DNA from 4 places in the Thalassospira marina genome. Region 1 is predicted to be linked to each of the others. Evidence: riboswitches for the same ligand, from Rfam matches in the RefSeq annotation. Region 1 holds a riboswitch; each other region holds the start of a gene.
The links. Region 1 has a riboswitch for cobalamin ahead of cobU (bifunctional adenosylcobinamide kinase/adenosylcobinamide-phosphate guanylyltransferase). Riboswitches for the same ligand answer to the same signal wherever they lie in the genome.

Region 1 (7,822 bases):
TTGCCGCCAGTTGCCCAACAAAATCCACCCGGTCCAGGACCGGGATATATTTGACCAGATCAATCTCGGTCAGCACATCCCGCCCGGCGGAACCCTTAAAGGATATCGCGCGCGAAAAGATGCGGCCATCAACCTCGGGCAGGGCGACATTCATGGCGATATCACGCGCGGCAAGGCCATTTACGCCATCGCGCCAGGCGCTCTCGCTGCCGCCCGACAATACCACCTGCATCACCGGGGCATCCACGGCATCAAACGGGCTTTCGCCGCGCAGGGCACCGGGCACAGCCAGGGCAAAGCCGGTGGTATTTAAAATCAAATCACACTTTGTTTCCGCCAGCCAGTCTGCCACCAGGGCAGCGGCCACCGGGTCCTTCAGGCTGGAAACAAAAACGGGCAGGGCGTTAAGACCGGACCGTGCCAGCGACGTGATCACGGCATCAATCACATCAAGATTACCCGCCTGGATCAGCGCCCGGTAAAAAACCACCGCCACCACCGGCTTGCCAGCCTGCCAAACACCGGCAAGGTCGGACAGGGCCGCATTGCTTTTACCCGGCCAATAAAGCCCGGCCTTTACCAGCGGGGCAGGCGGTTGCCAATGCCATTGGATGGCGGGATCAGCATTATCCGTTTTCGCCGTGATACATTCATAAACATATCGCAACAAATTTTCGGCATTGCCCGGCCCGCCTTCAACCAGATAGCGCCAAACCTGTTGCCATGCCTGGCCTTTGACGGTCGACAGCGACAGCAATTCGGCATCGGGCTGGTCATCGCCGGGAAGCAGCAGTAACGGAATGTAGCGTTCGCGCGCCAGTGCGACGAATTGTTCAATGCCATATTCCCAATAGCCGCGCCCGCCCAGCACCCGCACAATGATGAAACGGGCATGGGACACCACATCATCGATATAAAGATCGACCGACATGTTATGCCCCAGCTGCAACAGACTGGCGAGGCGCAGCGACGGTACCTTGCCGGGAAATTCGGCATTCAGGTGCCCCTGTGCCGTTGCCAGACAGGCCAGTTCGGATTCCGCCGCCGAAAGGATAACCACATCACCGGGGCGTTGGCCCAGATCAACGGCCTCGCTGCCATCGGTGATCATTCCCGGCTGTGCGGCAAGTAAGTGCATGAATAAGGCCTGTCTGCAAAGGGATGGGCATTAAATTATCTGGCCCAAAAACAGCGGCAGCGCATGATCACTGCCGCAATTTTCGGGCACAAAGGGAGCATGCCTGAAGCATTAAGGCTGCTGCCTTTCAGGGTTTAAAGTGGATCAGGCCGCCAGAATGGCGCTGGTAATTGCCTGCTGGTCCATATCATGCAGGCCAATCACCACCAGACGCGACTGGCGGGTTTCGTTTTCCTGCCAGGGGCGGTCAAAATAGCGCTGGAAGCGTTCACCAACACCCTGCACCACATGGCGCATCGGCTTGCCCGGCACATGGACAAACCCCTTGATGCGCAAAACGTCAAATTCCCGCACCACATTGATCAGGCGCTTTTCAAGGGCAGCAGGGTCCGTGACATCATCAAGCGTGACGACAAAGCTTTCAAAATCGTCGTGGTCATGCTCATGGCCGTCATCATGATGGGACGGGCGGCTATCAAGGTCATCCTCGGCGGCGGCCCCCAGGCCGAGCAGCACGGCATTTTCAATGCGCGCATGTTCGGTCGCAATGATTTTGACCGACGGGCGTTTCAGCTCGGCCCGAATATCGGCCTCGACCCTGCTTTTTTCATCGCCGGTCAGAAGGTCGGTTTTGTTTAAAACCACCATATCGGCGCAATGAAGCTGTTCTTCAAACAGTTCTTCAAGCGGGCTTTCGTGATCCAGGTTTTCATCGGCCTCGCGCAGGGCCTGGACTGCGTCGTGATCATGGGCAAACAGGCCATCGCGCAGGGCGGCGGCATCAAGCACGGCAACAACGCCATCGACCGTCACACGCGAACGGATTTCCGGCCAGTTAAAGGCCTTTACCAGCGGCTTGGGTAGGGCAAGACCAGATGTTTCGATAACGATATGATCAGGCGGGGTATCGCGATCCAGCAGCTTTTGCATGGTCGGTACAAAGTCATCGGCCACGGTGCAACAGATGCAGCCATTGGCAAGTTCCAGAACGTCTTCTTCGGCACAGCCTTCAATGCCGCAGCCATTGATGACTTCCATATCCACGCCAACATCACCAAATTCATTGATAATCAGGGCGATACGCTTGCCACCGGCATTTTCCAGCATATTGCGGATCATGGTGGTTTTGCCGGCCCCCAAAAAGCCGGTAATCACGGTTGCGGGAATTTTACCCAAATGCGCCATTATCTTTAAATCCTTGAAAAACCGGGTATCACATACCGGATTGAAATTATTTAACACTCATTGGAATGCCCGCAACCACCAGCGTCACCTGACGCGAAAGTGCGGCAATGCGCTGATGCAGGCGCCCGGCATGGTCGCGAAAGGCACGCGCCATTGCGTTTTCCGGTACAATGCCAAAGCCAACCTCGTTTGAGACCAGCAAAACCGGCAAAGCCAGCCGGGGCAAAAGCGCGCAAAGGCGCTCGATCTCGGCCTCGATATCGTGCTCGCCAATCATAAGGTTGGTCAGCCACAGGGTCAGGCAATCCACCAGAACCGGACCTTCGCTTTGCTGATCAAGGCGTTCAAGCACACCGCACAAATCATGCGGTTCCTCGATCGTGGCCCAAAGCGGGCCGCGGCGCTGTTTATGATGGGCAATACGATCGGCCATTTCATCGTCCCAGGCGCGTCCGGTGGCAATATAGGTGCCCCCGCCTGCCGCAATGACCATATCCTCGGCAAATTTGCTTTTGCCGGAACGTGCGCCACCCAATATCAGGTGAACGCCATTTTCAATAACCTTTGGGGCCATGGCCCGTTCCTTGCGCTATGGTCTCCACCCGAGACCCGGTTGCAGTTGATGCCCAATGATCGGGCATCACCACTGGCAGGTTTCCTGGCTTCGGGCATGTCGGTCATTTCCCTTCCCAAAGGGGGTTATCCCATCCTTCAGTGGGTGGCAGGTTTTTCTGCCGCAAATGACCCATCCCGTTACAGTTGCGGGGGCAGCATCGGTCTTGCACCGATTTCCCGTTACCAGTCGGCGCGGCGACACTAGCCCAAAAGACTCTCGATTAGAAGGCCCCGCGTCGCATTGGCGTTTTTCTCCCAATAGGAGAACAGGCGAGTCCCGCCAACCGCACCGGTTGTTAAACACATTAAATTCAGTGTGTTAGGGGGTTTCCTGCGAAATAAAAAATTGGCCCGTCACAAACGCGAAAATTTTGGTGCATCCGCCAGACCAAAAACCCCTGATCACCGCAGATATCAAGGACCGGTGCAGAACCGGACCTATATCCAACCCGCACGGGGTAAGCCCCGGCAACTTAAAGAATAAGTCCGCCCTAGACGAAAGGTCAGTATTTGTAAGAATTGATATGTTGAGGCCATTTTGTCTTTGAGGGAACATCGGAGCCATAAAAAGGAATGTAAACACACCGGGAAAACCCGGGTGTAGGGGACCCGAGCGCTGTCTGCATACCGTCATTCCAGATAACTTTAAAATTGTTTGTCCCGATGGCTTTAGAACACTATGTCGAAAAGATTCGCGCTCAGGAAATATTGATCTGGCAGACCACGTCACGCCGTGACATGTGGACCAAGCTGCTTGACCGGCTTCAAAACGATGCGCCGCATTTCTCCAGCTTTCTGGAGCAACATGCCGACGACAATGAAGTAGTGCTGCGCCGCCGCCAGGTGCGCGCGCTTTACAAGGCTGACCCCGAACTGGGAATGGTTGCGGCCATTATCTGGACGCATGCCCGTGGTATCCGCGTTAACGCTCTTTCGCTGCTGGTGCGCGACCTGCCAACCCTGGTCGAGCTGTTTGACCGCGACGATTTCAGTGATGAATCGCTCAACCATTTGCTGGGCCAGCCGGGTATTTCCGTCCCCACCGCCAGCAAAATGCTGTCAGCCTGCGGTAAAAACTTTGATGGCATTCCCGCTGCCATCCTTGATGATTCAATTTCAGCCGCAATTGAAAGCTCTGAATTCGCCGAAGATTTCCCGCGCACCAACCTGTTGCGCGGCAAAGCCCGCAGCCGCCCGCTTGATTATTACAAAGCCTATCTTGCCGATCTGAACGATCTTGCGATCAAACACGATATCTCGCATGACAATCTTGATCGCTTCCTTGCCGAATTCACCGGCAATGGCGAAACCATCGCCAGCCGCAAATCGGCCTGATTGTTTACAATCACCGCATGTTTCACAGGCCCAACCGGCCATTGTTTACCAAAGCGACAATGGCCGGGCCTGAATGCGCGACAAACCTGCCACAACAATTCGATATCGATATAAAATCGGCGGCGGGTCAGCCCGTAACGCGATTATACAGGAAGCACCGGAAAAACCAGTTAATCCTGGCAAAGCTGCAAATTCACCCCGCCAATCCGCCAACCGGGGTTTTCCGGCGCATCAAGGTAATCAATGCGCGTCAGTCCCAGCGGGGAAATATCAAACGACAAGGCAGCCGACGGTTTAAGCCCCAGAACTTGGGCAAGAATGGCGCGTATTGTCCCGCCATGTAAAACAGCCACAATATCGCATCCCACATGGTTCTGGTTAAGCCTGCCAAAGGCCTTTACCGCCCGCTCTGCCAACTGGTTAAAACTTTCACCATTTGGCGGGATGGCATTGGCATAATCATCCCAAAACTGGCGGGCTTGATCTGTCGGGATATCCGCCCATCGAAGCCCTTCCCAGTCACCGAAATTCTGTTCACCCAATTCGGGCACCTGAATTGGGTCATCAGCTGCCCGCGCCGTATCTTCGCCGGATTGTTTTGAACCACGCAAATCCTGCACCTGATTTAGGGTATCGATGCTTCTGGAAAGCGTGCTGGTGATATAAACCGGGTTACGGGGCAGAGTTGCGGCCAAAAATTCCAGTGCGGGGCGGTTATGAAAAACCGCCTTAAGGTCGGTCGCGCCATAAATCACACCTGCCGGGTTTTCCACCGGGGCATGGCGGATCAACCACCAGCGGGTAATGGCAAAGCTGCTCATACCAGGCCCTTTGCCAGCAATGACAATAACGATATCGCAACGAAAATTTCAGCCACGATCTGGCTACACCCCAGAACATCGCCACTTTGCCCGCCAATTTGCCAATATGCAACCAGCCCAACCACCCCGCAGGCCAACCCCATGGCGAGCAATGCGCCCAGCATCAAAACCGGGCCTGCCACCAGCATGGTGATGATAACAGTAAACAATAATGCCACCATCAAGGGCACAAGGCCGGGCCGCCCCGCACCACGCCCCAAACCATCGGGCCGGGCAGGGGGCAAGATGGCCATCATGGCGGGCATGGCAAGGCGCGAAAACATGGCAGTAACGATCATGACCATCATGAACACACCCTGTTCAATCGCCTGTTCCAGCACAAAAAACCGCGCGGCAAAGGCAAGGATCAGGGCAACAACGCCGTAACTGCCAATCCGGCTGTCACGCATGATTTCAAGTTTGCGTTCGCGCGTGGCCCCGCCACCAAAACCATCCCCGCAATCGGCAAGGCCATCTTCATGCAGGGCACCGGTCAGGCCGACCATTGCCAGCAAGGCAAAAACCGCCGCCAGCCCGGCATTGCCGGTTAACCACAACAGGGCCTGTGCCGGTAAAACCGCAATACCGGCCAAAAACACCCCAACCAGCGGCCAACACCAGACAGACCGGGCAATAAGGCCAGATTGAAAATCAAGCCGGGCGGGCCAGGGAATACGCGAAAGCAACATCAGGGCACGGCCAAAATCGGCGACAATCCATTCAGCAGGCCCATTTGCATCATGCCCGGCAGCACCCGTATTCACAGGCCTTTCCGCCGGTTCATCGCCCCCCAGATCATGATCAACCCCCGACGCGTCCCCAACGTCACCTTCCTGTGCATCTGCGCGATCAGCAGGGGATGGTGTTGCCTTCGCGCTGGCTTTTTTGCCATCGCGGGCAGAATGGGGGGATAGGGGCTGATCTGGGGACACCGGCATTTTCCGATTTTCAAACTGGCAATTTCGCTGGGGGAAGACTAATCATGGTGCGCAACAAAGCCAAGCACCATTGCCCACCATTGGCGCTTCCTGCCGCCCGGAGACTTTTTTTCATGTTCGATCCCAAACACCCGCCGCAAAATCTGGACGATATCCGTGCCCTGATGGCCGACCTGCCCGCCGCCGACGAGGCCGCGCGCGACGCCGTTATCGCCCGGGAACCCCAATTGACCAAACCGGAAGGGTCGCTGGGCCGGCTTGAGGAAATCAGCCTGTGGCTGGCAAGCTGGCAGGGTAATGCCCGGCCACGCGCCAACCGCCCGCGCGTAACCATTTTTGCGGGCAGCCACGGTGTTTGCGAACAGGGCGTTTCGGCCTTCCCCGCCAGTGTGAACCAGCAAATGGTGGAAAATTTCATTAATGGCGGTGCCGCCATCAACCAGATTTGCAAGGCCGTTGACGCCGAATTGCGGGTGATGGAAGTTGCCCTTGAAATTCCCACCAATGATTTCAGCCGCGAAGCCGCCATGCTGGATGAAGACTGCGCCGAAGCCATGGCCTTTGGCATGAGCGCGGTTGAAACCGGACTGGATGTTTTTGTGCCCGGTGAAATGGGCATTGGCAATACCACGGCTGCGGCGGCCATTTCCCACGCCCTGTTTGGTGGCGCCCCGGAAGACTGGACCGGCCGTGGAACCGGCATTGATGACAGCACCCTTGCGCGCAAAACCCACGTGGTAGGTGATGCAGTGATTTTACATCGCAACCAGATGCGCGACGGGCTGGAAGTGCTGCGCTGTGTTGGCGGGCGTGAAATTGCCGCCATGGCCGGTGCCATCCTTGCGGCACGCCTGCAGCGCGTGCCGGTCGTGCTGGATGGTTATGTTTCCTGTGCGGCGGCTGCCGTGCTTTACAATATCCGCCAGGATGCGCTTGATCATTGCCTGGTCGGCCATTTGTCAGTTGAACCGGGCCATCGCAACCTGGTGGAAAAACTGGGTAAAAAGCCACTTCTGGAATTCAATATGCGCCTTGGCGAAGGGTCTGGTGCTGCCTTGACGCTGCCTTTGCTGCGCGCCGCGGCTGATTGTCATAACGGTATGGCAACGTTTGAAACAGCCCATGTCAGCAATCGCGACGAAAACTGATATCAGGCCTTCCGTGGCCATATCCGGCCGCATCCGGCCGTTATAAACAAAAACACCGTCAGATCGGATCTGGCGGTGTTTTTTAATCTGATATTGGCAGAATATCCCTGCCCCGGCCGGTCAGCTGTTATTTTTTCGCCCGGGCATATTCGTTTAAAAGCTGTTCGACATAACGCCCCTGGAACATGGTGATATTGACGGAATGGCCAAAATCAATGGCGTTCTGGTCATCGCAGCGGCACATGATCACGCGGGTATCGCCCGCGGCATTAATCGCCTCGCGAATTTCATTCACCTTTTCTTCCGGCAGGTCCTTCATTTCCGGCGACCACATCATTTTGATCGTATCAACGCCCAGCTTGTTGCGGTTGATATAGGGAAGCGACAGGTGACTGATGCCATCGATGCTGATGCGATAACCGCGATCCCGGCAAAAATCGCGGGCAAAAAAGAACGCGCCCAGATCGGCAAAAATATCGATCTTTTGCAGTTCCAGCACAATCGTCCCGCGCTGCCCGGCTTTGACATTGCTGTCAAAGGTCAGGAAATCCGGCGATAGCAGGGTTGATACATTCAGATTGATACTGACCGACCCCGAAACGC
Region 2 (7,822 bases), 610 kb from region 1:
GGGGATCGCGTTGGAGCGAATATAACGATATTCCCCGTCTTCACGGATCGTCACCTGATTGGCAAGCGCCCAGGCCTGGCGCACCGGATTTAATACCATCGCGGCAAGCGGCAACATCCCCAGCCCCACCAGCACATTGCGGCGCATATGGTCTATTTCCGGGCGATGATCGCCCTGATAGGCACCTTCATCGCATATATGCACGGTGCTGCCATGTGCAGGATCGCCATGATGCAGGTGATGCTGATGATGGTCGTGATCATGACGGTCATGATCATGATGGTCATGATCATTGCCAGAATGGCCGTGATGATGTGTTTTGCCCATGCCCCGTCCTCCCCATTGCCGGAGGGCGCAATGCACCCTCCGGTTTTATAGTGGGCATAACAGGGGCAGGTTTCCAGCAAAAATCAGGGTGCCGCAGCATCCCCCGCATGGGCCAGAATTTCTTCTGCCTGGCGGATTTCCTGCTGCTGTGACCACATTTCACTGTAAAGGCCACCCTGTGCCAGCAGGTCATGGTGGCGGCCACGTTCGGCAACCTTGCCATCGCGCAGCACAATGATGTCATCGGCATCGATCACGGTGGACAGGCGGTGTGCGATCACCAGCGTCGTATGCCCGCGCGACACATCGCGCAGGGCCTGCTGGATGTCTTTTTCCGTTCTTGTATCAAGGGCGGAAGTCGCCTCGTCAAAGATCATGATTTGCGGGCGTTTCAGCAACATGCGTGCAATTGATACACGCTGTTTTTCACCGCCCGAAAGTTTCAGGCCGCGTTCACCCACCTTGGTTTTAAAGCCTTCGGGCAGGCCATTGATGAAATCGCGAATGCTGGCAAGGGTTGCGGCCTTGTCGATTTCATCCTGTGCGGCACCGGGGCGACCATAGGCAATGTTATAGGCGATGGTGTCGTTAAACAGCACCGTATCCTGCGGCACGATCCCGATGGATCGCCGCAGCGACCCCTGGGTCACATCGCGGATATCCTGCCCGTCAATGGTGATGCGGCCACTTGATACATCGTAAAAACGAAACATCAGGCGGGTCAGCGTCGATTTACCGGCACCACTGGGTCCAACCACCGCCACGGTTTTACCGGCCGGCACTTCAAAGCTGACACCCTTTAAAATCTGGCGATCGGCGTTATAGGCAAAATGCACGTCTTCAAACCGCACGGTTGCCTCGTTGCACACCAGATCCTGCGATGAGGCGCGGTCTTCGACCTCCTTGCCAACATCCAGCAGGGAAAACATGCGTTCCATGTCGGTAAGGGACTGTTTGATCTGGCGATAAACAAAACCCAGAAAGTTCAGCGGCATATACAGCTGCAGCAGGTAGGTATTGACCAACACGAAGTCACCCACCGTCATACTGCCGTTTTTAACCCCGTTTGCCGCCAGCAGCATATTCAACACCAGCCCGACCGCAATAATGGCCCCCTGGCCGATATTCAGCTTGGAAAGGGATTCCTGGGATTTGACAGCCGCAACCTCGTATCCACGCAGCGCCTTGTCATAGCGAGAGGATTCATGGGCTTCGTTGCTGAAATATTTGACCGTTTCATAATTGATCAGACTGTCGATGGCCTTGGTATTGGCCTCGTCATCGCGCTGGTTCATTTCACGGCGAAATTTCATGCGCCATTCGGTCACGATCAGCGTGAAGGCAATATAGATGACGATGGTGACAAACGTGATTAACGCGAACCACACATCGTAAAGCACCCACAGAATGATCGAAACCATCACGATTTCAAGCAGGGTGGGCAGAATGTTAAACAGCATGAAGGACAGCAGAAATTCGATGCCCTTTACGCCACGTTCAATCGCGCGCGAAAGCCCGCCCATTTGCCGGTCCAGATGGAACCGCAAAGACAGTGCATGCAAATGTTCAAATACGCCAAGGGCCGCATTGCGAATGGCACGCTGGGCCACCTTGGCAAAAACGGCATCACGAATTTCGCCAAAGGCCGATGACAAAACCCGCACCAGGCCATAGCCGATAATCAGACTGACCGGCACGGTCACCAACGCGGCTGCCGCATCACCCGCTGCTGCTGCCTTGCCCCCGCCCAGGGCATCGACCGCATATTTATACAAAACCGGGACATAAACGTTCGCCACCTTTGCCCCCACCAGGAACAAAAGTGCCACAACGACACGTATTTTTAATTCGCTTTCACCCTTGGGCCACAGATAGGGCAAAAAGGTTTTGATCACGCCCAGATCGGCGCGGGCGGATGATTCTTTGGCACCCGTTTGTTTCACTTCTTCTTCCTTGTCATACCCGTCCCCGATATGGGCGTTGCGCCAGATAACCGGCCGCGTTCTCGAAATTTCCCCTTACCCATGATCCACAAATGGCCCGTAAACCGCAATTTGGCAAGCATCGCTATATGAAGATGCACCAGACAGAGGCAAAACCCACCGCCATAACGGCCACAAAAAAGGCGTCCCCCGCACAGCAGGGAACGCCCAACGCAGTCTATATCAGGCCAGATGGCTTAGGCGGAATGCGCCGAACCATAAAGGCGGCGTTCAAACAGGCCACTGTCGCGGAACCGATAAAGCGACTTGGCAACAGCAAGCACGGCAAGGTCGATCAGCGGTTCAACCAGAACAACGGTCATATAGGCCGCGCCAAAGCTGACAACATGGGCGATGTTGGTTGCGCCAAAACCCTGGCCATAAAAGGCCCAAAATGCGACCCAGCACACAATACCCCCCTGATAGGAGGTCGAAAGTGCCAGTGCCTGCACATAGGACACATCCTTGTAGGCGGTTTTCGCCGGGATGATTTTGTTGGCAAGTACGCCCATGGCAAATAACGGCACCAGCAGCGTGGTCAGGTTGATGCCATATTGCGGCAGATCGAAGGGGGCAAAAAACAGCCCCTGGATTAGAAGGCCAAGTGCCAGGCCAATGGCCGCAGGTGCCGCCCCGAAAATCAGAAACAGGGTCGAGCCCAGAATAAGGTGAACTTCCGAAACCCCGACCGGATGATGCGGCAGAACTTCAAAAAACACAAAAACAAGCAATGTGGTGATTACACTGCGCGCCAGAAGCGAGCCCAGACCATCGCGCTTGACGGTATCGACAGCCATTTTACCGGCCACCCCAACCGCACCGGTTGCGGTTGCATAGCTTAGCGCGATTTTGGCACCATCAACGACACCAGGTTCAATATGCATGACTAATTCCTTTCTTGCACCCACCGTGCATGGACGCACCGGCACACCGGTTACGTCGGTTATAAATATTCGGGCAGGTCTCCTGACTGGTGCCGATTGTTGCAATTCCGCCTTCCCGGGATGATCCCAGTGACATCAAGGAAGCAACCGGCACTTACAGTTGCGGGGGCAGTTATGGACTGGGCAAATTGCCTTCACCATATTCCCTATTATTCCCGGCAGGCCAAAGCCGCCGTGAAACCCGAAGTTTCAAGGTAACAGACCGACACACGGACGGGTACGAATTTTCACCCGCCTTTGCCAAAAAAGCGCACAGTTTATATCCGTAATAAAGCGCAGGGATGTGGCACACCAAGGTGATTGCAGTTCCCGGGCACCCGGACTATGTTGCTAATTTGTTGACGATTTTACAATTTAAGGCCGCACCATCCCAAAAGGTGGTGCCCAATGACGGAAACAGGACCATGACGGCACTTGCCAGCACCGAAAACCAGGACATTCAACAATTGATGCTTAGCATCGGTATCGCCGCGCGCGATGCAGCCCTGATTTTGGCACAGGTCCCGTCACAGCCAAAAATTGATGCCCTTAATATTGCTGCCCGCCTGATCCGCGAAAATGCCAGCCAGATTCTGGCTGCCAATGCCATTGATATGGAAGGTGGCCGCAAAAAGGGCCTGACCGCCGCCCTGCTGGACCGGCTGGAGCTGAACCCCGCCCGGGTTGAAGCCATGGCAAAGGGCGTTGAGGACGTTGCCAAACAGAATGACCCGGTTGGCCTGGAAATGGCACGCTGGAGCCCCGAACATAACGGGCTGGATATTGCGCGTGTGTGTGTACCGCTGGGTGTGATCGGCATCATTTATGAAAGCCGCCCCAATGTAACGGCCGATGCCGCCGCGATGTGCCTGAAATCAGGTAATGCCGCCATTTTGCGGGGTGGTTCGGAAAGCTTTAATTCGTCCCGTGCGATTTTTGAATGCATGAAGCAGGGCGTGGTCGAAGCTGGCCTGCCCGAAGCCTGCATTCAGATGATCCCGGTGACGGACCGTGCCGCCGTGGGCGAGATGCTGAAACTTTCCGATTATATCGATGTGATCGTGCCGCGCGGGGGCAAGTCGCTTATTCAGCGCATCACGGATGAAAGCCGCATTCCGCTGTTCAAACATCTTGAAGGGCTGTGCCACACCTATATCCATGCCAGTGCCGACCCGGCAAAGATTTGCGATATCGTTGTCAATGCCAAGATGCGCCGTGTCGGTGTGTGTGGCTCAACCGAAACCATTTTGATTGACCGTGACGTTGTTGCCAGCCTGCTGCCGCAGGTGATTGCCGCCCTGAAGGATGCCGGTTGTGAAATGCGCGGCGATGAAACCGTTTGCAGCCTGGATGACGCGATCAAACCGGCGACCGAGGAAGACTGGTCAACCGAATATCTCGATGCGATTGTATCGATCAAAACGGTTGATGGCGTGAAAGATGCCATCCATCACATCAATCATTACGGATCGCACCATACCGATGCCATCCTGGCCGAAGACACAAATGCAGCCGAAGCCTTCCTGAACGGGGTGGATAGCGGCATTGTTATTGTCAACGCATCGACCCAGTTTGCCGACGGCGGTGAATTTGGCATGGGGGCGGAAATTGGCATTTCGACAGGCAAGCTGCATGCCCGCGGCCCGGTTGGTGTCGAACAGCTCACCAGCTATAAATATGTGGTGCGTGGCAAGGGGCAAACACGCCCGTGATGAAGGTTCGCATTCCGCGCCGTCATAATGCGCCACCCCGAGTCGGATTACTGGGCGGGTCGTTCAACCCCGCCCACGAGGGGCATTTGCACATCTCGCTTGAGGCGTTAAAGCGCCTTGAGCTTGATGAAGTGTGGTGGCTGGTATCGCCGCAGAACCCGTTAAAGTCCCGCCAGGGCATGGCAGGACAGGCCGAACGCTTTGATTCGGCGGAAATGATCGCACAACATCCCCGCATTGTCGTTTCTGCAATTGAAACCCAGTTAGGGACAAGCTATACGGCCGACACACTTGCAGCCTTGCAGCGGCGTTTTACCCAAACGCGATTTGTCTGGCTGATGGGGGCGGATAACCTGGCTCAGTTTCATCGCTGGAAGTTCTGGCAAAAGCTGATCCACTGCGCGCCCATTGCGGTTCTTGATCGCGAGGGTTATTCTAATAAAGCATTGCGTGGCACTGCGGCAAAGCGTATGGAACGCTGGCGCATTGCCGCAGAAAAGGCAGGTCTGCTGGCCGATATGGATACGCCAGCTTGGGTTTACCTGCCGATACGGCGCCATCCGGCCTCTTCAACGGCAATTCGTGCCGAAGGCCGGTGGCAGGTTTGACCTGTGGGTGTTTTATTTCCGCAAGATGATGGCGGCGAACATCCACCCCAAATTAAGGTGGCGACAATAATTACTGCGAAAAAAAGCCTGACACCAAGCGAGTTGCTTGCGCTCATTCAGGAAACTTTGAACGATGACAAGGCCGAAGACCTTGTAACCATCGATCTGACCGACAAAACAGCCATGGCTGACTATATGATCATTGCTTCGGGTTCCAGCTCGCGCCGGGTTGCCTCGATGGGTGAACATATCGTCGAAGCCCTGAAAGATGCCGGACAGGGTCGCGCTGCGGCCGAAGGCACCGAACAGGGTGACTGGGTTCTGGTTGATGCCGGTGATGTCATCATTCACCTGTTCCGCCCGGAAGTCCGCGCCTTTTACAACATCGAACAGATGTGGGGCGTTGAAAATCCGGCCCTGAAACAGCAGGCCGCCCGTCTGTACTGATAGGCAACCGGCCTTGTGCCCGGCGTGATGCCGGGCTCATGTCCCCGGTTTTTGCCTTTGTAATATGGCCCGTAACGCCATCTGGCCCGGGCATCAGGGCTTTGCGCGGCAAAAATGGCCGCCAGCCTGCGAACCGGCACAAAACGCTGTCCTGTCACGCCCGGTTTTCAGCATCGGATATCAAAATACCCGCCCCTGGCACCAATCCCTACCATCTGACCAGATAAACGGACGACCACACGCATGCAAATCACCCTTGCCGCTGTAGGCCGTATCAAGGCAGGCCCGGAAAAGGACCTGTTTGATCATTACATCGCCCGTTTGCGCTGGCCCTTTGCCCTGCGTGAAGTCGAAGAAAAGAAAAAGCTGCCGCCTGCACAGCTAAAGGCGCGTGAGGCGGAATTGCTGCTCGGCGTGATCCCGGAAAATGCTTTTCTGATTGCCCTTGATGAACATGGCAAAGAATTCGGCTCCATCGATTTTGCCAAAAAACTTGAAGGCTGGATCGACCAGAATGGCGGCAATATCGCCTTTGCCATTGGCGGTGCCGACGGGCATGGCGACGCCATCAAGGCACGCGCCAATGCCATGTGGTCGCTCGGCAAGGCAACCTGGCCCCATATGCTGGTACGCGCCCTGATCGCCGAACAGCTTTTTCGCGCCCATGCCATTCAAACCAACCATCCCTATCATCGAGAATAGCCTTCACCACCTTGGCATAGCGCCAATAAATTCTTTATGATCAGATACTTGCGAATTTCATAAGCAAAGACTAAACAAGCGCCCTTATGAAACCCAAAAGGGGGATTAAGGGTGTTTAAACAACTTCGACTGGCAGCCGTTATGGGCTGCATGATGGTTCTTGGGGCCTGCGCCGTCGGGCGCAGCGTTGTCGATATTAAAGCCCTTTGCCCTTAATCATGCTCATTTTGCCGCTGCCATTTGTTGCCCAGCAAGGAGAAGTCCGCAGGGCGTAATGGTTTTACGGCCAAGGATTTCGACGTAGCAGGGCGACAAATGACAGCGGCCCGAAGGGTTTCATTTCGGCGGCTTCTGGCTGTGTTACATCACTTGCCCGATACACCGCATCGCGCTGCGCGATGTGCCTTGCCAGAAGACACGCCGAAATGAAATAAAATGAACATGATTAAGGGCAAAGGGCTTTAACGGGCCAGCAAGCTCGATTAACCCCAGCGAAGGCACAGCCGTTCGGATCGTTGCGGTTAATGATCTCCGCGAATTTCAGGTTAAACCGCGTTCGGCGGATATCCCGTCGCTTTCCGATGCGAAAATTGATGACCGTGCCATTACCGAACGCGCCTATGCCCGCAAACGCGGCGGGTTTGGCAAAGCATTGGGGGATGTTTTGCTGCCCGAAGGCGAAACGGTTGCCAATCAGGTTAAAGAAGCCATCACAACCGGTTTTCGCCGGGCCGGATACCGCGTGCTTGATGGTTCCAGCAACGCAACCGACGCAGCACAGGCCATTCCGGTAACTGCCGATATCCTTGAATTCTGGACATGGATGCAGCCGGGTTTCTGGCAGCTCACGCTTCATAACCGCATAAAGGTAACGCTTAAGGGGGATTTGCCCGCCCTTGGCAATGGCATGACGGTTGAACACCATTATCAGGATGGCATGCAAATGGTGCTGGATAACGACTGGCCGCAAACCGCTGGCCAATCCCTGACCGAGTTTGCCGACGAATTACGCCTGCGCTTGCAACAGGCCGCCAAATAGGCAGAAACCGCAAAACCAAAAAACAAAAAAGCCGATAGCAGGCCAAACCTGCTATCGGCTTTTGATTTTGTGCAAACACAAT
Region 3 (7,822 bases), 370 kb from region 1:
ATGCGATCTCTGGTTCGATTTGATCGGGAGCCTCAACACCATATACCCGAACCCCGCGAGGTCGCAAATCTATGAGATGGGATAACCCGAAGATGAAAACAGGCGGCAAGGGAAATGCCGCCTGTTTGACGTCGCTATTCTCAGTTCACGGGTGATCAGTGGCCGTTATCAGCGGTAAGGTCTTTGGTCAGATGCTTTTCGTGTTGCTTACGGCGCCATGTATCAAGAAACAGCAGAATTGGGGCCGCAATAAAGATTGATGAAGTTGTCGCGATTGCGACCCCAAACACCATGGGTACAGCAAAACTTTCAACAGCATTGCCGCCACTGATCGCCATGGGCAAAATCGCCAAAAGCGTGGTGAGTGAGGTGAAAATACAGCGAACCAATGACTGGTTTATCGACATGTCAATAATTTCGCGCATGGGCATCTTGCGAAACAGCTTGAGATTTTCACGCATGCGGTCATATACGACGACCTTGTCGTTGACCGAATAACCAATGAGTGTCAGCAGGGCAGCGATTGCTGTCAGATTGAAGTCCAAACCCATAATCGCGAAAAAGCCGATTGTTTTTGTGACGTCTAAAATCAGCGTAACTATTGCCCCGACAGCAAAGGGCCATTCAAAACGCCACCAGATATATACCAGCATCGCTAACGTGGCGAGAATGACGGCTGTCGCTCCGGAGGTTGCAAGCTCGCCGCTCACCTTGGCGCCCACGACTTCTGTGCTTGAAAATGAGATATGAGGATCAAGCTGTTCGATGGCTGATTTGACTGTGTCGACGGCTTTTGTCTGTGCTTCCTCACCGCCAGGTTGCCGGGAGAGACGCAGCAGAACGTGCCCGTCTTTTCCTACTTCCTGCAGATTGATTTCTCCAACGCCGAGTTGCGAGAGGCTGGAGCGTAGCTCTGGGAGTTCGCTGACAAGTGAGTTGCTGTTTTGTGCTGTTGAGGCAAGCTCAATCTGTATACCACCTTTGAAGTCCACACCGTAATTTAACCCGGGTTTCAGAAAGAGGCCTACCGAGATTGCAGATAGAACCAATGAAGCAGCGATACCCATGAAACGTGCACGCATGAAGGAAAAATTGGTTTTTTCCGGCATGCAGGCAAAAATGGGCTCTATAACAAGCGTTTTCAGCCGTTTGCGCCAGACAATCTCGCTCATGATTACCCGGACGACGGCAACGGCAGTAAACATGGAAATTAGAATGCCAAGGCTCATGGTGATCGCAAAACCTCTAACCGGTCCGGATCCGAATTCAAATAGCAGGGCGGTCGCGATCAATGTTGTAATGTTGGAATCAACAATCGTGGCGTAAGCCCGTTTGAAACCTGCATCGAGCGCCATAAATGCCGATAGTCCTTTTCTGGTTTCTTCTTTTATTCGCTCATTGATCAAGACGTTAGCGTCGACGGCAAGGCCAATGCCAAGGATAATGCCTGCGATCCCAGGTAATGTGAGCGTTGCGCCTAGTGCGCTGAGTACGCCGACGGTCAACATAACATTCAGACCTAACGCGAGGTTTGCGATGAGCCCCCAGCGACCATAAAGAAATACCATCAGTGCGACGACAAGGGCGAAACCTATTGCGCCGGTATACAGCCCCATTTGAATGGAATCCGCGCCAAGGTCCGGGCCAACGGTTCTTTCTTCTATGACGGTCATAGGTGCCGGCAGCGAGCCTGCTCGTAGCAGAGCAGAAAGGGTTACTGTGTCTGCGACGGTGAAATTTCCGCTGATTTGCCCCGATCCGCCGGTGATCGCACTTTGGATGACTGGCGCGCTTAGAACCTCGTGGTCAAGAACGATAGCCAGTGGGCGACCAATATTTTTGCGAGTAATCTCGGCCAACCGGGTTGCACCAGAACCGTCAAAGCGGAAATTAACAATTGGGCGCTGGTTTTGTGGATCAAAGCCTGCATGTGCATCTGTCAGGTGTTCGCCCGTCAGCGTTGCGCTACGTTCGACAGTATAATTTTGTCCGTCTTTGCCTTTCAGTGTTATCAGGCTGGGTGAAGACTGAGAATTCCGTTCCGCGGGAGAAACCACAAGATAAAAGCCAAGTTTCGCCGTGCTGCCTAGAAGCTGGCGAACCTGGGCAGGGTTTTGCACGCCGGGAAGCTGCACAAGAACGCGGTCAGCACCAACACGTTGAATAGTCGGTTCGGCAATGCCGATCTGATCTATCCGGCTGCGGATAATCTCAAGGCTTTGTTGTGCGCTAGCATTAACCCTGTTTCGTATCCCCTCGTCAGAGAGGGTTATTGTAAGAGTGTGACCGTCGCCAGTGGTTTCCAGGTATTCAGGAGCCGGGCGATTGCCGGGAGTTTCAACCATTTTGTCGGTGAGACTTTTCAGGGCTTCACGGGTTGATTGCACTTCGTCAGAATTGCTTAAGGCAATGATAATGCCATGTTCTTTTGTTTTTACGCTGAGGGTCCGGATCGCCGCTTTTTTCAGCGTGTCCGATATTTCCTTTCGGGTGATGTCCAGTCTTTCTCGGATCATTTCATCTGTATCGATTTCAAGGACGAGATGAGAGCCGCCCCTAAGATCAAGACCAAGTGAAAGCTGTTTAGAGGGTAGGAAGGATGGCCATTGTGCCAACTGTTGGGAAGAGAGCAGATTTGGTAGCGCTGTGAGGAAACCCAAAAGTAGGATCAGGGCATAGAACACCACACGCCATGTCGAATTTCGCATGACAAAACTCCGGACAGTGAACCGGTCGTGAAAGATCCGTCACTGTCGTCTGATAACTTTGATTTATCGCGCCTGATGGCATGAAACGATGTAGGGCTGAGAAATCAGACGGTGAAAGGTGGAGACCGTGGTGCATAAGGTGCGAGCGACCGTGAAACGCGATTGTCATCGTTCGAAAAGGGACAAAAACGCGATGTAAGGCATACCAGAAGCTGAGCAGTCTGGTTGGCCCCAGCATTGAACGACGGATCGCTGAATGGCGGATGCTTTTTTCCTGCGGCGTGTCGGGAAGTCAGTACGTAATAGTCACCACCAGCGGGGAGAACACCCTGTTTTTCAGGAAACCCGTATGTTCTGGTTGTTGGTGCATGCGGGCTGAATGTTTCAGGAGTTATGCCTGTCGTTGACGTTGCCAGACTTCCGCCAATAATGGTCAGGCCGAGAAGCACCAGGCACAGCATTATCCATTGCAACGGAGAACGAGCCGCTGCTGTTAACTTGGTCTGTGCTGTTGATCTTGTGGCGTCGTTGTTCATTTAGCCTAGTTCCGGAATGGCTCCGGGAAAATAATCACTCAGGTGGCTATTGGCAACAATCGGATGGTCTAATCAATCAACGAAGATTGGTATTTCGGAGCAATAGTTTTTGCTGGAATGAAAATACCCGGACAGTCTTAACGATCCGGCACAGTTCTATTTGGTTTTTAGCTGATCACGCGTTTTAGTGCCGTAATTCGGCTTAACAACAGAAAATCTAGCGCGATGATGCTCAAATGGGTGAGGCCTGCCACTGGGTAGGCCAAGGACAGACCGGGCACCGCCACAATCGCATCTTTCCAAAGCGTGATGTCTTCGGGCATTCGCGGGACGCCTTGTCGTCCCGCGCCAGTTGTCAGATGTTTTCATCACATAATGATGCCGCGGGCAAATGGTGAGAATGGTGATTGGTGCAAGACAGTTCACGACAAAGTTCCAGGTACCAGCCTGGCTTTTATGCAGGGCAATGCCCTATGCCACGAGCCTGGCATTAGGCGAATAAACCTGAGGGATCAACGCCGTCGTTGTTGAGTGCCTCTGCCATCAGGGTTTGGACACCTGTATCGCCCTTGCGCGGAGAGACTTGATATTGCTCGTTAAAGCCATTGCTGTTTGCTTATTGGACGTCAGTATCAAGCGTTACCGGTTGGGAAACGCCGTTTCTACCGAAAGAGATGCACATGCCTCGGTGTCAAAAATTAGAGTATCGCTGTTTTCCCAATAAGGACATAAAGAAATGTTTATATTGTTATTGACGGCGAGCGTTATTTTTTGCAATTGTTCCATCTGTCGACGGTTCTTTCGTGCCAACTGGCATGAAAGCTAAGAGGGAATTCGGTGCGCTATTGTTTCGATGGCAATGCCGAAGCTGCCCCCGCAACTGTAAGCGGCGAGTTTTTATCCATCTGGTGTCACTGAAATATCCGATATTTCGGGAAGGCAGGATGAAAGCGTTGACCCGTAAGCCAGGAGACCTGCCTGCGACCTCATATTACATCCTCGGGCGGGGTGCCCCGGTGGAGTATTGTACACTCTACCAGGCTTTACTGCATGGGAGGGCGTACGTGCTTTCGCCAGGCCTTTGCCCCCATTTGATTGGGGTAAGCCTATGTCAGCTAAAATTCAAATTCCTGTCTCCACACTGGGCACGCCCAGAATCGGACCACGCCGCGAGCTTAAATTTGTGCTCGAAGAGTTCTGGTCGGGTAAATTGGACCTGAAAGGTTTGCAGGAAAAGACGGCCGCGTTACGGTGTGCAAACTGGGCGCGTCAAAACTCGCTTGGTGTCGAAAACATCCCGAGTAACGATTTTTCCCTTTACGATCATGTGCTTGATACCTGTGCCATGGTCGGAGCAATTCCCGATATTTATGACTGGCAGGGCGGTCTTATACAACCATCGACCTATTTCGCGATGGCTCGTGGCGAAACTCAGGAGGATTCCTGCTGTGGCAAGTCCGTGCGGAAAGGTATTCCTGCGCTGGAAATGACCAAATGGTTTGATACCAATTATCACTTTATGGTCCCTGAACTTTCGCCAGATCAGCACTTTGCACTTGCATCAACAAAAGCCGTTGACGAGTTTCGGGAGGCTAAATGCCTTGGTTTTAAAACCCGGCCGGTATTGCTGGGCCCGGTGTCTTTTCTGAAGCTCGCAAAATCAAAAGAAGCGGACTTTAACCCGGTAATGCTCTTGGATCGCCTGCTGCCGGTATATGAAGAAGTGCTGCGCCAACTGCGTGATAGCGGTGCAAAATGGGTCCAGATTGATGAGCCCTGTCTCGTTCTGGATTTGTCTGAAACAGACCGTGCAGCGTATCGAAAAGCCTATCATGTTTTAAATGAAACCGTATCGAACCTGAACCTGATGCTTACGACCTATTTCGGAAAGCTGGGTGATAATTTGTCGACCGCGCTGTCATTACCTGTCGCGGGCTTGCATGTCGACCTGGTGCGTGCGCCCGAACAACTGGAAGATGTTATTGCTGGTGCGTCGCCAGAGCAGGTGATTTCTCTCGGTGTCATTGATGGCCGCAATATCTGGCGGGCAGACCTTCAGGCGATTTATGATTGGCTTCTGCCAATTCTTGCAGACCATCAGGACAGGCAGTTTGAATTGGCGCCGTCCTGTTCTCTTTTGCATGTTCCCATAGATTTGGAACTGGAGAAGGAACTTGATCCGGACCTTAAAAGCTGGCTTGCATTTTCCGTCCAAAAAATAGCTGAACTTAAAATCCTGGCGCGTGCTTTTGCGCAGGGTGTCAGTGTAGTTGCAGGCGAGTTTCTGGCGGCTTCGAATGCAATTGCAGCAAGGCGGACATCTGAAAAAGTTCATAACCGATTGGTGACAGGGCGTGTTTTGGGAATCACACCGAACATGTCGCAGCGCCGGAACCCGTTCCCGGTACGGCGTGATTTACAGCAGAAGAAGCTGAAACTACCTGCATTTCCGACGACCACGATTGGGTCATTCCCGCAAACACCGGAAGTACGTAAGTCGCGTGCAGCTTTCGCAAATGGCAGCCTGACATCAGACGCCTATGATGCTTTTGTAAGGTCCGAAACTGAGGCGGCAATCCGTTGGCAAGAAGACCTCGGGATTGATGTGTTGGTGCATGGCGAATTTGAACGTAATGATATGGTTCAGTATTTCGGTGAAAAGCTGGCCGGTTATGCATTCACCAAGTATGGTTGGGTTCAGAGTTATGGGTCACGCTATGTTCGTCCGCCAGTTATTTTCGGAGATGTTTCAAGACCGGAACCCATGACGGTGAAATGGTCACGATATGCCCAGTCGTTAACGGATCTGCCTGTTAAAGGCATGCTCACCGGACCGGTAACCATGTTGCAATGGTCTTTTGTTCGCGATGATCTGCCAAGGCGTGATGTTTGTGCCCAGATTGCATTTGCGCTGCGAGACGAAGTAATTGACCTTGAAGCTGCGAGCATCGGGCTTATTCAGATTGATGAACCAGCAATTCGTGAAGGTTTACCACTGCGCCGCGCGGAATGGAAAACCTATCTGGACTGGGCAGTTGAATGTTTCCGTATTTCCGCTTCCGGGGTTCGGGACGACACCCAGATTCATACGCATATGTGTTATTCCGAATTTAACGACATCATTGAGGCCATCGGTGCAATGGATGCAGATGTCATCTCTATAGAAACCTCGCGGTCAAAAATGGAGTTGCTGGAAGCGTTCGTTAATTATGCCTATCCGAATGATATTGGGCCGGGAGTGTATGACATTCATTCACCGCGGGTACCTGCTATTGATGAAATGGTTGAGCTCCTCGTTGCTGCAACCCGTCAACTGGCAACAAGCCAGATCTGGGTTAATCCGGATTGCGGTTTGAAAACCAGACAATGGGAAGAGGTGAAACCGGCCCTGGCTAATATGGTTGAAGCGGCGCGTATGTTGAGGGAAAGCGTTAATGAGGGCCGAAAATGATCGGTGAACATCCGGCTTTTTCAGGTCCTGTCCGTTTGCTTGATATTGTTTTTCCAGGCGATGCTAATCATCATGGAACGCTGTTTGGCGGAACAGGTCTTGCGCATATGGATAAGGTTGCCTTTATTGCCGCATCGCGACATGGGCATGTCGACTTCGTGACAGCGTCCTGCGAACGTATTGATTTTAGCGCCCCTGCAAAAATCGGCGATATCGTCGAACTGGTTGGTAGTGTAGTTCGTGTTGGTCGAAAATCGCTTTCTGTCGAAGTCGACATGATCGCCGAGGGGCCATTGAGCGGTGCACGTCATCATTGTTCGCGTGGTATTTTTAACATGGTCGCAATTGGCGCACATCTTGAAGCAAAGGGCGGCGTGTTGCCGCCCTTGAGCAACGACCGGCACACATTGGCGAAGGCATTCCTGCATCCGGCGACAGTTGAAATCGTTTTCCCTGAAAAAACCAGTCATTACGGCAGCCTCTATGGGGGGAATGCTCTTGCTGCCATGGGAAAAGCAGCTTTTATTGCAGCGTCGCGTCATTGCCGTAAGACAGTAGTGATGGCTGGATCAAGAAGAGTGGATTTTTTCAGCCATATCCAAAATGGTGAAGTCGTGATTACGCTGCCTCGGGTGCTGCATATCGGTAGGACGTCGATTGGTATTGAAGTTCAGTTGTGGGCTGAAAATCTGCATGCCGACAAACGGCGGTTATGTGGGAGCGGTGAGTTCGTTATGGTTGCGGTCGATAAAGAAAATCGACCGATTGCATTTTAGTCTGCTGTCCGTCGCGAACAAGTGATTCACTTGGCGACGAATATCCCGCAAGGTTGGAAATTAACCTTGCGGGATACTTAAATGACAGTATGGCTCAGTCCCAGCTTAGAGCTCCGCCGTTCTGGTATTCGATCACCCGGGTTTCAAAGAAGTTCTTTTCTTTCTTTAAATCCATGGCTTCCGACATCCAGGGGAAGGGGTTCTCCGCCCCTGCGAATACCGGCGCAAGGCCAAGCTGGCCGCATCGGCGATTGGCAATAAAGTGCATGTATTGTTCGCAAAGATCAGCGTTTAGTCCCAAAAAGCCGTTGGGCATCGTATCGCGACCATAGGCAGCTTCAAGTTCCGCCG
Region 4 (7,822 bases), 380 kb from region 1:
AGGGTTTCCCAGTCAAGGCGTGTGCTGCGATCGACGTTAAACTCGCTGCGGGTTTTGGCAAGCAGGTCCAGGCTGTCTATCGGCAGGATACCACGTGACCATAAAGAACCTTCAAAGCTTTCATACCGTCCGCGTTCGGCAGCCAGATCGACCGAGGCCGCGATGGCATGATAGGCAATTGCTTCCATGCTTTCGTCGGCAAATTCGATGGCAGCCTGGGAAGCATAAGCAATTTTCATGGTTTGCAAGGCGTCCTGGAAACCCATCAGGCCAAGGCCGACCGGGCGATGACGCAGATTGGAATATCGTGCCTCGGGAATGGTGTAAAAGTTGATATCAACCACGTTGTCAAGCATGCGCATGGCGGTTTTAACCGTTTTGGCAAGTTTGGCATGGTCAATGCCCTTTTCCGTGACATGTGCGGCAAGGTTGACTGAGCCGAGATTGCAGACTGCAACCTCGTCATGTGACGTATTTAGGGTGATTTCGGTGCACAGGTTGGAGGAATGAACAACACCGCGATGCTGCTGCGGGGACCGGATATTGCAGGGATCCTTGAAGGTGATCCAGGGATGTCCTGTTTCAAACAGCATGGTGAGCATCCTGCGCCACAAGTCAACCGCACGGATGGTTTTGAAATTAGTGATCTGGCCTGCGACGGTTTTGTCCTCATAGGCTTCGTAGGCTGCTTTAAATGCGTTGCCATATAGATCGTGCAAATCGGGTGTGTCATCTGGTGAAAAAAGTGTCCATGAGCCATCATTGACGACACGTTCCATAAACAGATCCGGCACCCAGTTGGCCGTGTTCATGTCATGGGTGCGACGGCGGTCATCGCCGGTGTTTTTGCGAAGGTCGAGAAATTCTTCGATATCGATATGCCAGGTCTCCAGATAGGCGCAAACTGCCCCCTTGCGCTTACCGCCCTGGTTAACCGCAATGGCGGTGTCGTTGGCGACCTTCAGGAACGGCACCACGCCCTGGCTTTCTCCGTTCGTGCCTTTGATATGGGCACCAAGGCCGCGTACCGGGGTCCAGTCATTACCCAGGCCGCCCGAATATTTGGCCAGAAGCGCATTGTCGCGAATGGATTTGAAAATGCCTTCCAGATCATCAGGCACCGTTGTCAGGAAGCAGGAGGATAATTGCGGCCGGCATGTTCCCGAATTGAACAGCGTGGGTGTGGATGCCATGAAGACAAAGCTGGAAAGCTGGTCATAAAATTCGATGGCCTTGTCTTCACGGTTTACCTCGCGGATGGCAAGACCCATAGCGACGCGCATGAAAAAGGCCTGGGGAAGCTCGAACCGGGTTCCTTTAATATGCAGGAAATAACGGTCATATAGCGTTTGCAATCCCAGATACTGGAAATTCAGGTCGCGGTCGGGTTTGATTGCAGCACTGATCTTTTTAAGATCAAAGCGCGCTAGTTCCGGGTCTATCAATCCGGCATCAATGCCGGCTTTTAAAGCCGCTGGGAAATAGGTTGCGTAGCGATCTTGCATTTCGCTTTGTGTCGCCTGGTCCGGGCGATCACTGAGGAAACTCAGTGCTTCATATCGTAACTTGTCAAGCAATAGGCGTGCACTGACAAACGCATAATTCGGTTCGCGTTCAACAAAGGTGCGCGCTGCCATGATCGGGGCCAGCGCCAATTCCGCGACGGATACACCGTCATAAAGGTTCCGTTTCGTTTCCTCAAAAACAGGATCGGCAGATACACCTTCAAGATTGGCGCAGGCTTCATCGATAACGGTTGCCAGTCGGTCAAAATCAAGCGGCGCAAGCGTGCCGTCAGCATTTTTGACATTGAGGTTTGGCTGGTTGCCCTTCTTTTTCTTTTTACGCCCTTCAACTTTGGCGCGCTCACGGGCGCGATCTTCACGATACAGGACATAGGCCCGTGCGACTTTGTGATGTTCACTGCGCATCAGGGCGAGTTCAACCTGATCCTGAATATCTTCGATCTGAAGGGTGTGTCCCGGGGCTGCCCGGCGCAGAAGCACCGATGATACCTGTTGGGTCATATCATCGATAATATCGTGTACCCGGTGAGAACCTGACGCCGTTTCACCCTCGGCGGCCAAAAACGCTTTTGTTAGCGCGGTTTTGATTTTGGCCGGGTTAAAGTCGGTAACAGATCCGTTCCGGCGGATCACCTGATAGGTGTTCTCGCCTGATAAAGACTTACTGGAATCTGAGAAGTGTTCTGGATGAAAGGAACGTACAAGAAGTTCCTGTTCAAGTAGGTCTGACATTGTTTACCCCGTAAAAGGGGGCAAAGGCCACGCGGACGCATGCAGCAATATTGGCATGAATTGCCAGTTACAAGCGCTCCACTGGGACACCCCGCCCGTGAACGATAAATTCCATCACGGCAGGTCTCCTGGCTTGCGGTTATGGCGCTTGCATCCAGCCTTCCCGAAACGAAATTTGTTTCAGTGACATAAAAGGATGCAAACTCGCCGCTTACAGTTGCGGGGGCAGCTTCGGCATTGCCACAGGGACTGTGGCTCACCGTATTCCCTCTTAGCCTTCGAGAATATCGAAGGACCGTGATGTCTATATATTGCGTTCATATTGGTTTTTTCGTCAATATATATGTCTTATTGACAGATGCAGACGGTTGTCTGCAATTTGCGGGAATCCCCGAAACATTTGGGGTCATGATGTCATTAATATCGGTCCGGCGATGACTCAATGTTCGAGGTTGTTTGATAAGAGCGGTCGTGAGTAGCCAGCATTGAACGACGGATCGCTGAATGGCGGATGCTTTTTTCTTGCGGCGTGTCGGGAAGTCAGTACGTAATAGTCACCACCAGCGGGGAGAACACCCTGTTTTTCAGGAAACCCGTATGTTCTGGTTGTTGGTGCATGCGGGCCTGAATGTTTCAGGAGTTATGCCTGTCGTTGACGTTGCCAGACTTCCGCCAACAATGGTCAGGCCGAGAAGCGCCAGGCACAGCATTATCCATTGCAATGGAGAACGAGCCGCTGCTGTTAACTTGGTCTGTGCTGTTAATCTTGTGGCGTCGTTGTTCATTTAGCCTGGTTCCAGAATGGCTCCGGGAAAATAATCACTCAGGTGGCTATTGGCAACAATCGGACGGTGTAATCAATCAACGAAGATTGGTATTTCTGAGCAATAGTTTTTGCTGGAATGAAAATAGCCGGACAGTCTTACCTATCCGGCACAGTTCTATTTGCTTTTTAGCTGATCACGCGCTTCGGTTGTAACGGTTAGACAATAGTGTCGTTTTTGACAGTAAGAGTTTGTATCGCCCGCTAAAGCGTTGCTTTTGCCCATTGGGAAAAACTGTCAGGCGTCGCAGGTTGGGGGAGCTCTGTTTGCGCTGGGCTGGGAGTGCGCGCTTTCAATACCTAAGGGAAATTCATCATGAGGGTTGTGATGGAGTATTCCGGATCGTTTAATCAAAGCGGCCGTAATGGCCGATACTCCTTATATTCCTAGGCGTTGTCCTGCGAGCATTGCTTCTCTTTCAACTTCTGCATCGCGGCCTTTGCGATGTTCTAGTGCTTTTTGGGTGCGTTCAGGCCCGGCTTCTGCGGGGGTGCCGTTGTGAAAAGGGGGCTGGGGCGAATATTCAAGAATTAATGCAACTCGTCGTGCAGCTTCCTCATCCTTGAGTTTGGTGGCAATGACAAGGGCGCAATCAATGCCTGCTGTCGTGCCACCTGCGGTAATACGATTACGGTCAACGACGACACGTTGGTCAACATGTCTTGCGCCCATCAGAGGGAGAAAACGGGTCAGTGCCCAGTAACCTGTGGCATCGTAACCATTTAACAATCCAGATGCGGCCAGTGTGATGGAGCCGGTGCAAAATGCACTAACCCATTTCGCGCGAGATCCTCTGTCAGCTAGGAAATCAATAACTACCGGGTCATTCATATAGGCGATGGTTCCTATCGTACCACCGGGAACGAGCAATACATCAAGGTCGTTAGGACATTCATTAAAGGTGTGTGTGGGGGGAACCGAAAAACCAAGTTCGGTCGCAATCGGTGACTTATCTTTCCAAACCAGGAATATTCGGCAGCGTAGAATTGTCAGAACGGTGAGCGGGCCAACCAAATCAAGTGCGACCATGCCTGGATGGATCAATATTGCCACGTTTGGCGCATCAGCAGGAATTGGCATCATATGGGGTGCTGGTCGGGTTTTATCTTCAGCATGGGCCATGCCGGATAATGCCACAGGTAATGTAGCCGCAGCAGCTCCTGCAGTTGCAAAGGACAGGAAACTTCTGCGATTGAGCATTTCATCCATTTATCTTCTCCCGATATGGTCGCGCGTTTGACATCGAATTAAAAGCCGCGATTTATGAAGTTTGTTTGGGTATTTCCGTTAACTGTTAAAGATGGACAAGGTGGAAGCTCAATTATTCCCAAAAATATTTGTTAAGCGCTCTCAAGTTAATGTGATGTGCTTGTTGATTGAGGAATCGCGAGAGCGAACATCTTTGTTTCATTTGCCTGCCAGGAAAAAAAATCTCAACAGAAGTGGAATAAAACACTTCCCTGATTGTCTACTCCACTATGGTTAAGGACGACAAACCGACACAGGGCGGGGGTGCAACGGTGGAGTGGTATTCAGGGCGTATGTTTTTCGGGATATGTGATGGAACTGATGTTTATCAATTCCGCGATCCTGTAAATGTGAGATGGTCGCGTTCGGATATGGTGCAACGCCATTCTCAGGAGATCATCGGCAGGTATTGGTTGAGGTGCGATTTGATATTATCGCGGACGATAAAATCGGTAATCACACGCTCATGAATTGCCAGGATCGACAGGCCGATTACAGAGCCGCTTGCTTTGCCCGAACTGAATCTTCAAGTGTTTTCTTTCGTCTTTTATTGATCTTGTGTGTTCTCGTTTCTGCATTTAATGCTGCGGGCACGATGCCGATTTTCAAGAAAAGCGGCGGGATTGAGATCGTTATTTGTTCTGGTCACGGTCCGGTCAGGTTTGTTTCCAGCACCACAGAAACGTCTTATCCGAAAAATAAAAAGTCACATATTCCGCCGGCCAGTGCCGTTTGTAGCTGGTCGCTCCTTCACCATGCAGCCATCGATGCAAATGTTCCGCTTTTCGATGCCCCGGTTTTCCTATGGATGCGGTTGCCGGACTTCCTGGTTGCTATCAGCCAGACGATTTCCCAGTCGATTTTTGGGCCTGTTGGGCGGTCCCCACCTTTTCGTGTGATGTCAGCATAAATATTCCCGGTGTCAGGCTCATGACACCGTATGCATTCACTCTCACCAACGTCCCTGTTGCAGATTTTCCCGAGTGTACCGCACGTGGTACTTGTGAACCCTGCCGTTTGGGATAGTGATCATCATGGAAAGAAATTTTCAAATGGCAGATTGTCGGACCAGACAGTTGCGTCCTGTCGTTACGGCCGTTTTGTGGCTGGGAACAGCATTAACTTTTTGTATTTCCAACCGAGCCGTAGCCCAGAATAATGATATCGAACTCGCCCCCATTGTCATCAATGCAGATAAACCAAACACAAAACTGACACCTGTATATCCAGGCGGGCAGGTTGCTGCAGGTGCGGGCCTTGGCATCCTGGGCAATCGCAGTGATATGGATTCACCGTTTAGCACCAGGGCATTTACGTCTCAACTGGCGGAAGACCAACAGGCGCGCGCACTAAGCGACGTGATGATAAATGATTCTTCTGTTTCGCAAACCTTTCCGCGCAGCAGCTATCGTGACGTTTTTTATATCCGCGGATTTAGCTATTTTACCTACAACATCCTTTTGGACGGCATGCCGGGGATGGTTCCCAAACAGCGGGTATTACCGCAAAATTATGATCGTTTCGAAGTGCTCAAAGGGCCAGATACCTTTCTTAATGGTGCTGTCGTTGGCAGTGCTGTTGGGGGAAGCATCAATGTCGTTCCCAAATATGCTGAGGACGATCCAACGCATCGGATGACGCTTGGCTACAGTTCGGATGCCCAGCCTTCAGCCAGTGTGGATTTGGGGCGACGTTTTGGTTCAGAGGGTCAATTTGGTGCGCGAACCAATCTGACTTTCCGGGATGGTGATCTGGCCGTTGATGATTATAACGAACGACTTGGATCTGCCGTGTTGGGGCTGGATTACCAAGGCGACAGGCTGCGTCTTTTTGCCGATCTCGGCTATCAGAAAAACCACACCGAGAATACGGATTGGGCTTTTCGTCTTGCACCGGGAGCCCGCGTTCCAGATGCGCCCGACGGAAAAATTAATCTTTCTCAGGATTGGGCTGGTTTTGACACCGAGGATTATTTTACCACGCTGCGTGGCGAATACGATTTTTCAAAGGTAACAACGGGCTATTTTAAACTGGGTTATGCTCATACTGCGACAGAGGGGACCATCGCCAATCCATCGTCTTTGCAATCAAATGGGGATTTTACTGTTGGTGGAAACAGTTTTCCATCCGGTGGCCAGCATCGTTATGCCGAAACAGGAGTCAAAAACAATTTTTCGACAGGTCCGGTGCACCATGAAACGGTACTTGCGGCATCGCTATGGGACCTGGATCTGAAATCGGGTTTTGCCGATCTTGGTGTGGGTGGGGTTTCAAATATATACGATCCGGTCGCATTCCCCGGGCCGGCGGCGGGTTCTGAACTGACGCTTGACGAGTTTGGCACTACATCCAAAACCCGGTTTAGCAGCCTGATAGCTGCCGATACACTCGGCTTTGCTGATGATCAGGTACAATTGACGCTGGGAGGCCGCTCGCAGCGGATTAAAGCCCAAGGATATGATGCAGCCACAGGTAATCAAAAATCGAGTTATGATGAAACCCGTTTGACCCCGGCGGCTGGTGTTACATGGCATCTGCGTCCGGATATTTCCATTTACGGAAATTATGTTGAATCTCTTCAACAGGGACCGACTGCACCGGCAGGAACCGTTAACCAGGGTGATGTTTTTGCGCCAGTGGTATCGCGCCAGGTGGAGGTTGGCGTGAAATACGATGCGGGCAGCTGGGGCGGGCAATTGGCCTATTTTAACATTCGCCAGCCAAGTGGCGTGACCGATCCTGTGTCGAATGTTTATGCTGTCGATGGCGAACAGGAAAATCGTGGTGTCGAGCTGAATATTCAGGGTGAATTGAAAGAAGGCCTGCGCGCCATTGGTGGCATAACGGTGTATGATGCCGATGTCAGCGGTTCAGCAGGCGGTACGCTTGATGGTAACCGCCCTGTTGGTGTGCCCGACTGGCAAAGTGTTGTTGGCTTGGAACAGGATATCAGCGCCGTACCGGGATTTACCGTTTCCGGGCGTGTGATCCACACTGGTGAACAATATGCTGATGCATCAAATACCCAAAAGCTGCCCGATTGGACCCGTTTGGATGTAGGTGCCAGATACACCATCGACCGACCCGACAGTAACCCCATCGTTGTGCGCCTGAGCATTGAAAATGTGTTGGGGCTTGATTACTGGGCATCGGCGTCAAGTGGCCAGGTCTCAGGCATCTCACGTGGAGCGCCCCGGACATTTCTGGTTTCGACATCGTTTGATTTCTAAGTGCCTCCAAATATCAGAGATCAGCTTTCGAAGGCCACTATGTTTGAACCGGTAAAATTTTACCGGTTCACGTCTTTTGAGTCACAAAGGGTACGATCATTGGAAGGTCGGATTATAGCTCTAAGATATGATGCCTTCGCTTGGCGTTTGTCTTTCAATCCGCAGTAACGGCTTAGCTTTTGGTTGTTTTAACAGCAGCGCAAAGATGTTGTCGCCGCTTCCAGGGCCAAGTCAGGGCTTTGCCCTCTGCCGTAAAGCAGAA

Region 2: linked by a shared signal. The riboswitch ahead of CSC3H3_RS02295 (energy-coupling factor ABC transporter permease) and the one ahead of cobU (bifunctional adenosylcobinamide kinase/adenosylcobinamide-phosphate guanylyltransferase) in region 1 are both predicted to bind cobalamin.
Region 3: linked by a shared signal. The riboswitch ahead of metE (5-methyltetrahydropteroyltriglutamate--homocysteine S-methyltransferase) and the one ahead of cobU (bifunctional adenosylcobinamide kinase/adenosylcobinamide-phosphate guanylyltransferase) in region 1 are both predicted to bind cobalamin.
Region 4: linked by a shared signal. The riboswitch ahead of CSC3H3_RS01215 (ribonucleoside-diphosphate reductase subunit alpha) and the one ahead of cobU (bifunctional adenosylcobinamide kinase/adenosylcobinamide-phosphate guanylyltransferase) in region 1 are both predicted to bind cobalamin.

The regions. Positions count from the first base shown of each region.
Region 1 is NZ_CP024199.1:4,439,151-4,446,972, reverse strand. Features, by position in the region: gene cobN (cobaltochelatase subunit CobN) at 1-1,138, opposite strand, end outside; gene cobW (cobalamin biosynthesis protein CobW) at 1,283-2,323, opposite strand; gene cobU (bifunctional adenosylcobinamide kinase/adenosylcobinamide-phosphate guanylyltransferase) at 2,370-2,897, opposite strand; cobalamin riboswitch at 2,955-3,159, opposite strand; gene CSC3H3_RS20250 (hypothetical protein) at 3,647-4,273, shown strand; gene CSC3H3_RS20245 (histidine phosphatase family protein) at 4,444-5,094, opposite strand; gene cobS (adenosylcobinamide-GDP ribazoletransferase) at 5,091-6,065, opposite strand; gene cobT (nicotinate-nucleotide--dimethylbenzimidazole phosphoribosyltransferase) at 6,185-7,219, shown strand; gene CSC3H3_RS20230 (EAL domain-containing protein) at 7,347-7,822, opposite strand, start outside.
Region 2 is NZ_CP024199.1:514,660-522,481, reverse strand. Features, by position in the region: gene CSC3H3_RS02305 (YHYH protein) at 1-327, opposite strand, end outside; gene CSC3H3_RS02300 (ABCB family ABC transporter ATP-binding protein/permease) at 411-2,270, opposite strand; gene CSC3H3_RS02295 (energy-coupling factor ABC transporter permease) at 2,507-3,193, opposite strand; cobalamin riboswitch at 3,249-3,453, opposite strand; gene CSC3H3_RS02290 (glutamate-5-semialdehyde dehydrogenase) at 3,658-4,944, shown strand; gene CSC3H3_RS02285 (nicotinate-nucleotide adenylyltransferase) at 4,944-5,552, shown strand; gene rsfS (ribosome silencing factor) at 5,556-5,999, shown strand; gene rlmH (23S rRNA (pseudouridine(1915)-N(3))-methyltransferase RlmH) at 6,243-6,701, shown strand; gene CSC3H3_RS02265 (hypothetical protein) at 7,354-7,740, shown strand.
Region 3 is NZ_CP024199.1:274,838-282,659, forward strand. Features, by position in the region: gene CSC3H3_RS01190 (mechanosensitive ion channel family protein) at 1-75, shown strand, start outside; gene secD (protein translocase subunit SecD) at 156-2,708, opposite strand; gene CSC3H3_RS24290 (hypothetical protein) at 2,813-3,244, opposite strand; gene CSC3H3_RS24295 (hypothetical protein) at 3,412-3,567, opposite strand; cobalamin riboswitch at 4,021-4,240, shown strand; gene metE (5-methyltetrahydropteroyltriglutamate--homocysteine S-methyltransferase) at 4,353-6,695, shown strand; gene CSC3H3_RS01205 (acyl-CoA thioesterase) at 6,692-7,471, shown strand; gene CSC3H3_RS01210 (ribonucleotide-diphosphate reductase subunit beta) at 7,566-7,822, opposite strand, start outside.
Region 4 is NZ_CP024199.1:284,317-292,138, forward strand. Features, by position in the region: gene CSC3H3_RS01215 (ribonucleoside-diphosphate reductase subunit alpha) at 1-2,258, opposite strand, end outside; cobalamin riboswitch at 2,360-2,573, opposite strand; gene CSC3H3_RS01220 (DJ-1/PfpI family protein) at 3,461-4,291, opposite strand; gene CSC3H3_RS24300 (hypothetical protein) at 4,686-5,240, shown strand; gene CSC3H3_RS01230 (TonB-dependent receptor) at 5,365-7,560, shown strand.